3 regions of the Arthrobacter sp. Y3224198 genome follow, and region 2 is predicted to be linked to each of the others. Evidence: riboswitches for the same ligand, from Rfam matches in the RefSeq annotation. Region 2 holds a riboswitch; each other region holds the start of a gene.
What was found. Region 2 has a riboswitch for S-adenosylmethionine ahead of AC5RUF_RS12400 (bifunctional o-acetylhomoserine/o-acetylserine sulfhydrylase). Riboswitches for the same ligand answer to the same signal wherever they lie in the genome.
Positions count from the first base shown of each region.

Region 1: another riboswitch for S-adenosylmethionine. It lies ahead of AC5RUF_RS07615 (MetQ/NlpA family ABC transporter substrate-binding protein); the one in region 2 lies ahead of AC5RUF_RS12400 (bifunctional o-acetylhomoserine/o-acetylserine sulfhydrylase).
Region 3: another riboswitch for S-adenosylmethionine. It lies ahead of AC5RUF_RS05410 (cobalamin-independent methionine synthase II family protein); the one in region 2 lies ahead of AC5RUF_RS12400 (bifunctional o-acetylhomoserine/o-acetylserine sulfhydrylase).

Region 1 covers NZ_JBNHFG010000010.1:27,349-30,936, reverse strand. The annotation lists gene AC5RUF_RS07620 (methionine ABC transporter ATP-binding protein) at 1-387, opposite strand, end outside; gene AC5RUF_RS07615 (MetQ/NlpA family ABC transporter substrate-binding protein) at 391-1,278, opposite strand; SAM riboswitch class IV at 1,435-1,550, opposite strand; gene AC5RUF_RS07610 (L-threonylcarbamoyladenylate synthase) at 1,688-2,308, shown strand; gene AC5RUF_RS07605 (alkaline phosphatase) at 2,447-3,588, shown strand, end outside.
Region 2 covers NZ_JBNHFG010000023.1:31,590-35,177, forward strand. The annotation lists gene metX (homoserine O-acetyltransferase MetX) at 1-531, opposite strand, end outside; gene AC5RUF_RS12400 (bifunctional o-acetylhomoserine/o-acetylserine sulfhydrylase) at 540-1,856, opposite strand; SAM riboswitch class IV at 1,956-2,072, opposite strand; gene AC5RUF_RS12405 (VOC family protein) at 2,234-2,884, shown strand; gene AC5RUF_RS12410 (putative endonuclease domain-containing protein) at 3,074-3,588, shown strand, end outside.
Region 3 covers NZ_JBNHFG010000006.1:120,568-124,155, forward strand. The annotation lists gene pgm (phosphoglucomutase (alpha-D-glucose-1,6-bisphosphate-dependent)) at 1-342, opposite strand, end outside; gene AC5RUF_RS05400 (hypothetical protein) at 460-813, shown strand; gene AC5RUF_RS05405 (hypothetical protein) at 871-1,071, opposite strand; gene AC5RUF_RS05410 (cobalamin-independent methionine synthase II family protein) at 1,155-2,360, opposite strand; SAM riboswitch class IV at 2,377-2,501, opposite strand; gene AC5RUF_RS05415 (peptide MFS transporter) at 2,621-3,588, opposite strand, start outside.

The DNA.
Region 1 (3,588 bases), on a different contig from region 2:
CAGTTCATCCACCCGGGCGCTGATTGCGCTGCGGCTGTACCCGGCGACCCGCAGCGGATACGCCACGTTGCTCCTGACCGTCTTGGCGTTGAACAGGTTGAACTGCTGGAAGACCATGCCGATGTCCCGGCGCAGCTCCCGCAGCCGTCGCTCGGGCACCCCGGAGACGGTCCTGCCGTCCACGGTGATCTCTCCGGCGGTGCAGGCTTCCAGGCCGTTAATCAGCCGGACGAGTGTGCTCTTGCCGGCGCCCGAGTACCCGATGATGCCGAAGATCTCACCGGCCTCGATGTCCAGGCTGATGTCCGAGAGCGCAGTAAGCGGCGGCTCCCCCTTCCGGGCGGGCGCATAGGACTTGGTGACGTTGTGCAGCGAAATCAGCGGCATGGCCTAGCCCAGTGCACGGACGTCGGCTTCGACGTCCTTGAGTGAGGCCACCAGGTCCTCCGCAGGTACCTTGAGCAGCCGGGCGGTATTGCCGGAGGCCTTCTGCACGCCGTCATGCACGGCGGGAGTGTCCTGGTAAATCTCCACCAGGCGGCGGTAGGTCTCGTTGTCCTGTTCACCTGCCCTGGCGGCGAACACGTTGACGTAGGGAATTGCCCGGGGATCGGATGGGTCGTCCTGCGCGATGGCGTCCGCCGCTTTCAGCCCGGCATCCTCCACAAAGTCATTGTTGATGATGGCCGCCGCCACGTCCGGCAGGGAGGTGGGCGTCAGCGAGGCCTCCAGGGTAGTCACCTTGACCCGCGACCCGGACTCGTCAATATCGTCCAGGGTGGCGAAGGGACCACCCCCGTCCTTCAGGCTCAGCAGTCCGGCCGACTGCAGCACCAGGAGACCGCGTGCGAGGTTGCTTTCGTCATTGGGCACGGCCACGGTTGCCCCGTCCGGAATGTCCGCCACCGAGTCGTACTGGGTCGAATACAGCCCGAGCGGGTAGATGGCCGTGGAGCCCACCGGCACCAGGTCCTCGCCGCTGGAGACGTTGTAACGGGCGAGGTAGACCAGGTGCTGGAACTGGTTCAGGTCCAACTCGCCTTCGGTCAGTGCCGGATTGGGCTGGGTGTACTCGGCGAAGTCCACAATTTCCACGTCGATGCCGGCGTCCTCTGCTGCATCCGCGTAGGTGGTCCAATACGGGTCACTGGCACCAACCACACCGATGCGTACGGTCTCTTCGTCGCTTCCGGCAGCCTGGCCGCCGCAGCCGGCCGCAAAGGCAAGGAATGGAACAAGGGACAGGGAAAGAAGTTTTTGCGTGCGATTCACGGGCATTCCTTAAAGAATTGTTTATGGGCATGACAATTAGGCGCAGCAATACTGCGCGGAAAAGGCGGGCCGGAACCCGGTCGGTTGCCTAGGTTCTGCGGGGGTTGGGCATGCGCGTTTCCCTTGTCGATCGGGACGCAGCCGGCTGCGGGGCAGCCATGAGCGCCGTACTTGCCGGCGGACTGTTGTCCGACGGCCGAATCATCACCTGGAGCACCCCGCTACGACGAGAGGGTTGCTGTCCAGCCGGCCAGGGCCGATGGCTGGAACTCTTGATTGCTGACCCCAGATTATTGGGACGCATTTCTTTCCGTCAATGGCAAAACCGGAAAAGGTGAAATGTTTCCTTTTAATACGGATAACCGGCAACACCATTCCTGCTGCCTCCCGGGAGGGCCGGCGGTAGGCTTTGGGTATGGCCAGATACTTTGACGTCCACCCCGACAACCCGCAGCCGCGGTCCATCAACCAGATCGTGGACCTGGTCCGCTCCGGGGGCCTCATCGCCTACCCCACCGATTCCAGCTACGCCCTGGGCGTGCAGTTGGGAAACCGTGACGGGCTGGAGCGGATCCGGCAGATCCGGAAACTGGACGAGAAGCACCACTTCACCTTGGTCTGCCGGGACTTCGCCCAGCTGGGACAGTTCGTGCAGCTGGACAATTCGGTGTTCCGCAGCGTGAAGGCCGCCACCCCCGGCCGCTACACATTCATCCTGCCGGCCGTGAAGGAAGTCCCGCGCTGGCTGTCGCACCCCAAAAAGCGCACCGTGGGCGTACGGATTCCGGACAATGCGGTGGTGCAGGCCCTTCTGGACGGCCTGGGCGAACCGCTGCTCTCCAGCACATTGCTGCTGCCCGGTGATGAGGATCCGATGACCCAGGGCTGGGAAATCAAGGAACGGCTGGACCACCAGGTGGACGCCGTCATCGATTCCGGCTTCTGCGGACCGGATCTCACCACCGTGGTCGATTTTTCCGACGGTACCCCGGAAGTTGTCCGCCGGGGCACGGGAGATCCTTCGCCCTTTGAATAACCCGCCGGTGCGATAAGCCGCCGATGCTCCTGCCGCGCTTTGGATAGCCCGGTCCTCTGTTGACACCCTGCCTGCCGGTGCGGAGTGTGGCCCCGTCAAGGGGGACCACCAGCACCATCACTCGCAGGGGAATCCAACATGAAGAAGACGGCTTCGGCATTATCCACGGCGGTACTGAGCATCTGCGTCCTGGCAGGGTGCGGCATGACAGGCCTGCCCGCCACCGGCGGAACACCGCAACCCACCGGTTCGACCGGTCCCAGCGGGAGCCCGACCGGCTCCCCGAGCCCCACCTCCAGTCCGACATCCAGCTCAACCTCCAGCCCGACCTCCAGTCCCACGCCAAGCCCCACGGACGGCGGGGACAACAGCGACGACGAGTCCGTGAACGTCATCCTGATGGTGGGTGACGGAATGGGCACCGCCCAGCGCGACGCCATCCGCCTGGCCTCCGTGGGCCTGCAGGGGGAACTGGCCATGGACACCCTGCCCGAAGTGGGCCGGGTACACACCAATTCGGCCGATGAGGAAACCTTCGTCACCGATTCCGCGGCGGCGGCCACCGCCATGGCCACCGGGGTGAAGACCTACAACGGAGCCATCGGCACCAACCTGGACCGCGAACCCGTCACCACCGCTTTGGAAATTGCTGAAGGCCTGGGCAAATCAACCGGGCTGGTCACCACGAGCCAGGTCACCGACGCCACGCCCGCCGCATTCGGCTCGCACGTACTGGACCGCGACGAGCAGAGCGCAATCGCCGCGCAGTTCCTGCGCAGCTCCCACCCCGAAGTCATCCTGGGTGGCGGCGAGGATTACTGGTACCCGGAGGGCGACCCGGGCCGGTACCCGGACAACCCGGCCGAGGACGAGTCCGAGCAGAGCGCCGGCACCGAAGGGAACCTGGTGGAAGAGGCCCAGGACCAGGGCTACGAATACGTCTGGGACCTCCCCGGCCTGCAGGCCGCGCAGGGAGAACGGCTGCTGGGCCTGTTCGCCAACGAGGAAATGTTCCAGTACGGCGACGACGTCGAGGAAACCTACAATCCCGCCGTTCCGCTGACGGAAATGACGCAGAAGGCCCTGGACGTGCTGGACGGCAACCAGTCGGACAACGGCTTTTTCCTGATGGTGGAAGAAGAAGGCATTGACGCTTTCAGCCACGTCAACAACGGTGCCCTCACCATCGAGTCCGGCATCGAATTTGACCGGTCCGTTGCCCTGGCCAGGGAGTACGCCGAACAGGACGGCAACACGCTGCTCATCACGGTGGGCGACCA
Region 2 (3,588 bases):
TGCACAACGTCGAACCCGGGCCGGCTCGGTCACCGCCCATTCAAGCGCCCGTGCCCCCCCGAGCGAACCGCCGAGGACGGCATGCCAGGCGCCAATGCCGAGGAGGTCGGCCAGCCGGGCTTCGGCACGCACCGCATCACGGATGGTGACCAGGGGAAAGCGCGATCCCCAGGGCAGGCCCTGCGGATCAAGGGAGGACGGACCGGTGGAACCGTAGCAGCCGCCCAGCATGTTCGCCGCCACTACGAAAAAGCGGTTCGTGTCCACGGTTTTCCCCGGACCCACCAGGTCATCCCACCAGCCGGGTTCGTCCGTATCCCCCTGCGCCACGTGGGTGCTGCCGGTTAGGGCGTGCGCGATGAAGACGGCGTTACCGGCATCGGCATCAAGCCGGCCCCAGGTTTCGTAGCCGAGGACGACGTCGGGCAGGTAGCCGCCGGTTTCCAGGTCGAGTCCGCCGATGGAGGCGTACTGCAGCACCCCGTCCCGGTCGGTGACGGGGTGCTGCGGAGCAGAGTGACGGATTGTCACGCGGACCCCTAGGCTCCCTTGGCGGCCCGGAAGCCGGCGTCGAGGTCCGCAAGGATGTCATCGATATGCTCGATGCCCACGGACAGCCGCACCAGCCCCGGGCTGACACCGGCGGCCAGCTGTGCCTCGGCGCCGAGCTGGCTGTGCGTGGTCGACGCCGGGTGGATCACCAGCGAGCGCACGTCCCCCACGTTGGCCACATGGGAATGCAGCTCCAGGCCGTCCACAAAACGCTTCCCGGCCTCCACACCGCCCTCAATTTCGAAGGAAACAATCGCGCCGGTGCCGCGCGGACCGTATGTGCGTCCGCGTTCGAACCAGGGACTGGACTCCAGGCCGGCGTACGCAACCGAGAGCACGTCGTCGTGGTTTTCAAGCCAGTTGGCGACGGCGACGGCGTTGGCCACGTGCCGCTCCACGCGCAGGCTCAGGGTCTCCAACCCCTGGGCAATCAGGAACGCGTTGAACGGGGAAACCGCCGAGCCGAGATCGCGCAGCAGTTGCACGCGTGCCTTCAGGATGTAGGCCAGGTTGGCGCCCAGCGCACCGTTGACCCCCAGGTCGCGGGCGTAGACCAGCCCGTTGTAGCTCTCATCCGGGGTGTTGAAGCCGGGGAACTTCTCCGGGTCGGCGGCGAAGTCGAAGTTGCCCGAGTCCACGATTACGCCGGCAATGGAGGTTCCGTGCCCGCCCAGGTACTTGGTGGCTGAATGCACCACAATGTCCGCGCCCCATTCGATGGGACGGATCAGGTACGGCGTTGCCAGGGTGTTGTCCACGATCAGGGGGATGCCGGCGTCGTGGGCAATGGCGCTGATGCCCTCGAGGTCCAGCACGTCCTGGCGCGGGTTGGAGACTACCTCGCCGAAGAACGCCTTGGTATTGGGCCGGACCGCCGCCCGCCACTGCTCCAGGTCATCCGGGTCCTGCACAAAGGTGGTGTCGATGCCGAATTTCTTCAGCGTGTGCCGAAGCAGGTTGTAGGTGCCGCCGTAGAGGCTGGGGCTCGCCACAATGTGGTCGCCGGCGGCGGCCACGTTCAACAGCGCGAACGTTTCCGCGGCCTGTCCGGACGCCAGCAGCAGCGCCCCGACGCCGCCCTCCAGCGAGGCGATCCGGTTCTCCACCGCTTCCTGCGTGGGGTTGCCGATCCGGGTGTAGATCGGTTCCAGTTCCGCCAGGGCGAACCGATTGGCGGCTGCCTCGGCGCTGGGGAAGACGAAGGACGATGTCTGATAGATCGGCAGGGCACGGGCGCCGGTTACAGCGTCGGGCTCCTGTCCAACGTGGATCTGGCGGGTTTCAAATGACCAATCTGCACTCATGATGCTCCCTCAAACCAGGGGCCGCACAGCACCAGCCGGAACATCCGGGTACGCCGGATGGTTCGCCGGATAATCACCGGACTTCCAGTGGGGCTGTGGGACCCGCGCTTGCCGAACGCCCTTTTGGCGTCCAGCCAGGTCTTCACCCGGGGCACCCCACCGCGGTTGGAGGGTTGCCGGCCAGCAAGCCGGGGCTATCTGCTGGCACTCATGACCTGCACCAATAGAAACCGATCCCGGGACCAAGCGCAACCTTCATGACTTTCCGTGAAAAAGGCGGCCGTCCCGGGAACGGATTTGCGGTTCCGTGCTGCCTTCTTCGGTGGTTAGGCTTCCCTTAGTCGAGACCGCGGTCACAACGTGCCACAATGAGCCGCATGCGCTTGGATCATGTCTCTTACGCCTGTGAATCTGACGGTCTTTTGGCCACCACCGAGAGGATTGCTGCCGCTCTCGGCGCCGACTTCGTAAAGGGTGGTGTCCACCCCCGGTTCGGTACCCGCAATATGATCCTGCCCCTGGCCAACAACCAATATGTCGAGATTGTCGAGGTCCTGAACCACCCGGCGTCGGACAAGGCCCCCTTCGGCCAGGCCGTCCGCCAGCGCTCCGAATCCGGCGGCGGCTGGATGGGCTGGTGCGTGGCCGTGGATGACCTCTCCCCGTTCGAGCAACGGCTCGGCCGTTCCTCCGTCCCGGGCAACCGCAAGTTCCCGGACGGCCAGGAGCTGACCTGGCAGCAGATCGGCATCAACGGCCTGATCGCCGACCCGCAGGTGCCGTACCTGCTGCGCTGGGATGACGGCACCGAAGCGCTGCACCCGTCCAACGCCATCCCCGGGATGCCCGGTCTGGTGAAGCTGAGCTCGCTGACCATCGCCGGTTCCGCCGCACGGGTCAGCGACTGGCTGGGCCACCCCGTGGAGGAGCCGCTGGACGGTGTCGGGGTCACTTGGATCGCCCCCGCGGGGACACCGGGCCTCATGTCGGTCACCTTCGACACCGCCAAGGGCCCGGTCGAGATCTAGTTCCGGGGTTTTTGCTGCCGGTTAGGGTTTCTGCTGCCGGTTAGGGAAATCCCTCCGCCGCAAACCGGCAGGGATTTCCCAAACCGGCAGCGTTTTGCACAAACCGGAGCTTTCCCCATAACGACCGGGTTATCCACAAAGCAGGTTCCCGCCCTCGCTGTCTGGCTGCTGCATCTCCAGCCTTAGGGCATGGATCCCGAACTGATTTATGCCGCCGACGCCGATACTTACGGCGCCGGGCGCCGTGCCCTTTCCATGCGATGCCGAATAGGCGACCTGGTCCGCCTTCGCCCCGGGGTCTACGTCGCCGCCGGATCGTGGCAGCAGATGCCGGCCTGGGAACGTGAACGGACCCGGATCCGCGCGGCCTCACAGCAAGTGCCGGGACAGCGTGTCCTGATCCAGCAGTCTGCTGCCGTGATTTGGGGGCTGCCAGTTATCGGAACGTCGCCAGACATTCTGCTGCTGGGCTCCTCCACCTCACATGGCCGGTGCCGTGGCGGCCTCCGCTGGACCCATCGCCACCTGCTGGAGCCGGTGGAAACGTTCGACGGCATGCTGCTGACCTCCCGGGCGCAGACCGTGCTGGACATGGCTGCCTACCTCGACTTCGAGCATGCGGTTCCGGCCATGGACCATGTGCTGCGCCCGGATGTTGCCCACGGGCTGCCCCCACTGAGCAAAGAGCTCCTGCGGGACCTGGC
Region 3 (3,588 bases), on a different contig from region 2:
ACCGTTCCGTGCGTCGATCAGCACGTTCACGCCGTTGGCGGCCAGGACCTCCAGGGCGGTGTTCTGCGCCGGCTCGGACAGGCCGTGGGTGTCCTTGCCCATGAACAGCGGCCCGGTAATGCCCGCCGAGGTGCGGTACTCGACGATCGCCTGGGTGATGGCCGCAATGTGCTGTTCATTGAAGGCACCGTTCAGGGAAGATCCCCGGTGTCCGGAGGTACCGAAAGCAACGCGCTGCGCAACGTTGGAAGGGTCCGGCGCGACGTCGTAATAGGCGTCCAACAGCGCTGTGAGATCTACAAGGTCGGAAGGTTCGGCTGGTTTTCCTGCACGATTAGACATACCCCTAAGCATGCCAAAGAAACGGCGGGGACGGCAGACGGACCCCTACGCGTAAATCCCGGCGCCGGGGCCGTATGCTCTATCCGACAGCAGCGGGGGCGGCAGGAAGGGGGCACCATGGCGGCAGGAGCAGCTCCGGTAACGGTCCGGCGCCCCGGGATGCGCCGGGGCACCCGCACGGGCATGGTGGTGCTGAACCTTGCCTGCCTCTGTGCGTCCCCGGTGTTCTGGTTCGCCTGGAGTCAGCGGACGGCGTTTCACCTGCCGGAGTGGGCCGAAAACGCGGCCGGGTTTACCGGCGGGATCCTGCCCGTGCTGATGTTCGCGGCGGCATGGTGCGCCGCCGCCGTCCATTTCGGCCACGGCCGGCCGCAGGCAGCGGGAACCATCTTCAACTTCATGTCTTCGCTGGGGCTGCTGGCCGCGGCCGCCGGGATGCTGGCACTGACCAGCGCCGGGCTGGACGGATAGCAGCGAACGGCCGCCTTAAAAGCAGCTGCGGGAAGGTTTCCCTCCCCGCAGCAGGTGCTACTGGTCCTTGTGATTGGCCTTGAAGTTCTCGTTGTCGGAATTCAGGCCCTGCGCAAGGTTGGAGTGCACCTCGGTGCGCGGATCGGAGTGGTCCTGGCTGCCGCTGCCGTCCGGAACCTCCTCCGAGGTCTGCATGAGGTTCTCCACGGCGTTCTCAATCGGATTCGACGATTCCGCCGGCTTGTCTGTCTTTGCCACTGCGTCCTCCCTTGCTCCAAACCATCAGTAACCTTACGGTTTCCACTGTAGTCCAACAGCGGTCCGCACGGTTAGGTCCGGACCTACCAAAGCCGGTTGCTGGCCCGCCGGGCGCCCTCACCGAGCGCCTCAAGCTTGGCAGCCGCAATCTGGGGATGCACCCGGCCGCCCAGCCCGCAGTCGGTTGAGGCAATAACGTTCTCCCGTCCCACCAGCCGGGCGAAACGCTCAATCCGGTCCGCCACCAGATCCGGATGCTCCACCACGTTGGTGGCATGGGAAACGACGCCGGGGATAATCACTTTCCCGTCCGGCAGCTTGGTGTCTTCCCACACCCGCCATTCGTGCTCGTGCCGGACATTGCCGGCTTCGAAGCTGTAGCCGCCGGCGTTGATGCTCAGCAGGGTGTCCACGAGGTGGCGGAACTCGATGTCGGTGGTGTGCGGGCCGTGCCAGGAACCCCAGCACAGGTGAAAGCGGATCTGTTCCTCCGGCAGCCCGCGCAGGGCGTAATTCAGGGCCTCCACCCGGATCCGGGTGAACCGCAGGTAATCCTGAACCGACGGTTCCGGGTTGATCTGGTCCCAGTTCTCGGCAATCGAGGGGTCATCGATCTGCACAATCAGTCCGGCGTCGACGATCGCCTTGTACTCCTCGCGCATGGCATCGGCGCACGCGTAGATGAACTCTTCCTCCGTGGAGTAGTACTCGTTGGCGATCCGGGAGCAGGAGCCCGGCGAAAGGGAGGCCAGGAAGCCCTCCGACAGGCCCGCCCCGACCAGGCCTGCCTTGAGGTTGGCAATATCTCCCGCCACGGCGTCGTACCCGGTGTATTCCACTTTGCCGGTGACTTTCGGGAAAACCTTCTGCGCGCCCGTGGTGATGCCCGACGACGGGTCTGTGTAGGCCTCGCGGAAACGGACCCGGTCGCGGCGGTCACCGAAGCTGGTCAGAACAACCTTGCCCGGTTCCGAACGGACCGGCTCCATGTCCCAGATGCCCGTTTCAGCCACACTCAGGCCGCTCAGCCGGGCGAAGGAGTAGGACCACCAGGCCCCGTAATCCACCTCGGCGGACATCGCGTGCCCGTACTCGCCGTCGTTCGGGATATCGATGCCGGCCTCCTGCTGGCGCCGCACCAGGTCGGCTACGGCATCCCGCAGCAGCTGTTCATAGCCGGCGGTGTCCGCGGGGTTGGCGTCCCTGGCCGCATTGGCGGCGAGCAGTTCGGGTGTGCGGGGGAGTGAACCGGCGTGGGTGGTCAGGATACGGTCGGTGCTTTTGCGCATGGGAATCCTCGGGGATCGTGTGCTCTTGCCTGCACCGGATGCCCTGAAGGGCGGTGCAGGCCGCTTCGTCATCCGAACCACCCGTGAAGCATGGGGTTGGTGCACGGCCAAGTCGGAGCTTGGCGGCCGTGTCTCCTGAAGCTGGTGCCATCCTAACCACGCCGTGCCGTCCCCACCAAGCACATGACGAAAAGCAAAAAGGGCGGCAGCTCCGGGTTTTCCGGTGCTGCCGCCCTGTGGAGGGTATCGTGCCGTGCTTGCTAGCGAACGCCGCTCATCAGCTTCTTGATGGCCGGGGTCGCCGCTGCCAGGGCGATGCCCAGGACAATGGCGGTTCCGCCGCTGAACAGGAAGTAACTGACCTCGGTGTCGGGGTTGTAGAATTGAGCCAGCCAGCCCGCAAGGGTGGTGCCCAGGGAAACCGAGAGGAAGAACAGGGCAACCATCTGGGTCCGGAAGACCTCCGGGGCCAGTTTGGTGGCCACGGACAGGCCGATCGGGGAGATGAAGAGTTCCGCGAAGGTGAACAGCAGCAGGATGCCGACCAGGGCCAGCAGCGGGGTGCTGTTGGCGCCGCCGCCGGAGAACGGAATGAAGGCGAGGAACGCCAGGCCCATGACGGCAAGGCCCAGTGCGAACTTCAGCGGCGAGGACGGCTGCCGGTCGCCCAGCTTGGTCCAGACCGCAGCGAAGACGGCCGCGAAGATGATGATGAAGATCGGGTTGATCGACTGCACCCAGCTCGGCGGCATGGTCCAGCCGAAGATGGTGCGGTCCAGGGACGTGTCGGCGTACAGCGCCACCACGGTGAACTGCTGCTGGAACAGGGCCCAGAAGGCGGCGCTGGCAATGAACAGCGGCATAAAGGAGAACACCCGGCGCCGTTCCACCTGGTTGACCTTCTTGCTGCCCAGGATGATGACGAAGTAGGCAACCGCGGCCAGGATGGCCACTGCGGCCATCACCACGGCGAGGTTCGTGGCGGTCAGGAGTCCGAACACCACGGCCAGGACAATCACCACCAGGGCGGCAACGGTGTACACGCCGACCTTGAGGTACTGCTGCTTGGGCAGCGGGTTGGCTACTTCATGCGCGGCTTCCGGCAGGTATTTGCGCGTGAGGCCGTACTGGACCAGGCCGATGGCCATGCCGATTGCGGCAAGGCCGAAGCCGTAGTGGAAGCCGAGGCGGACCTGGAGCAGGCCGGTGAGGAGGGGGCCCACCAGGG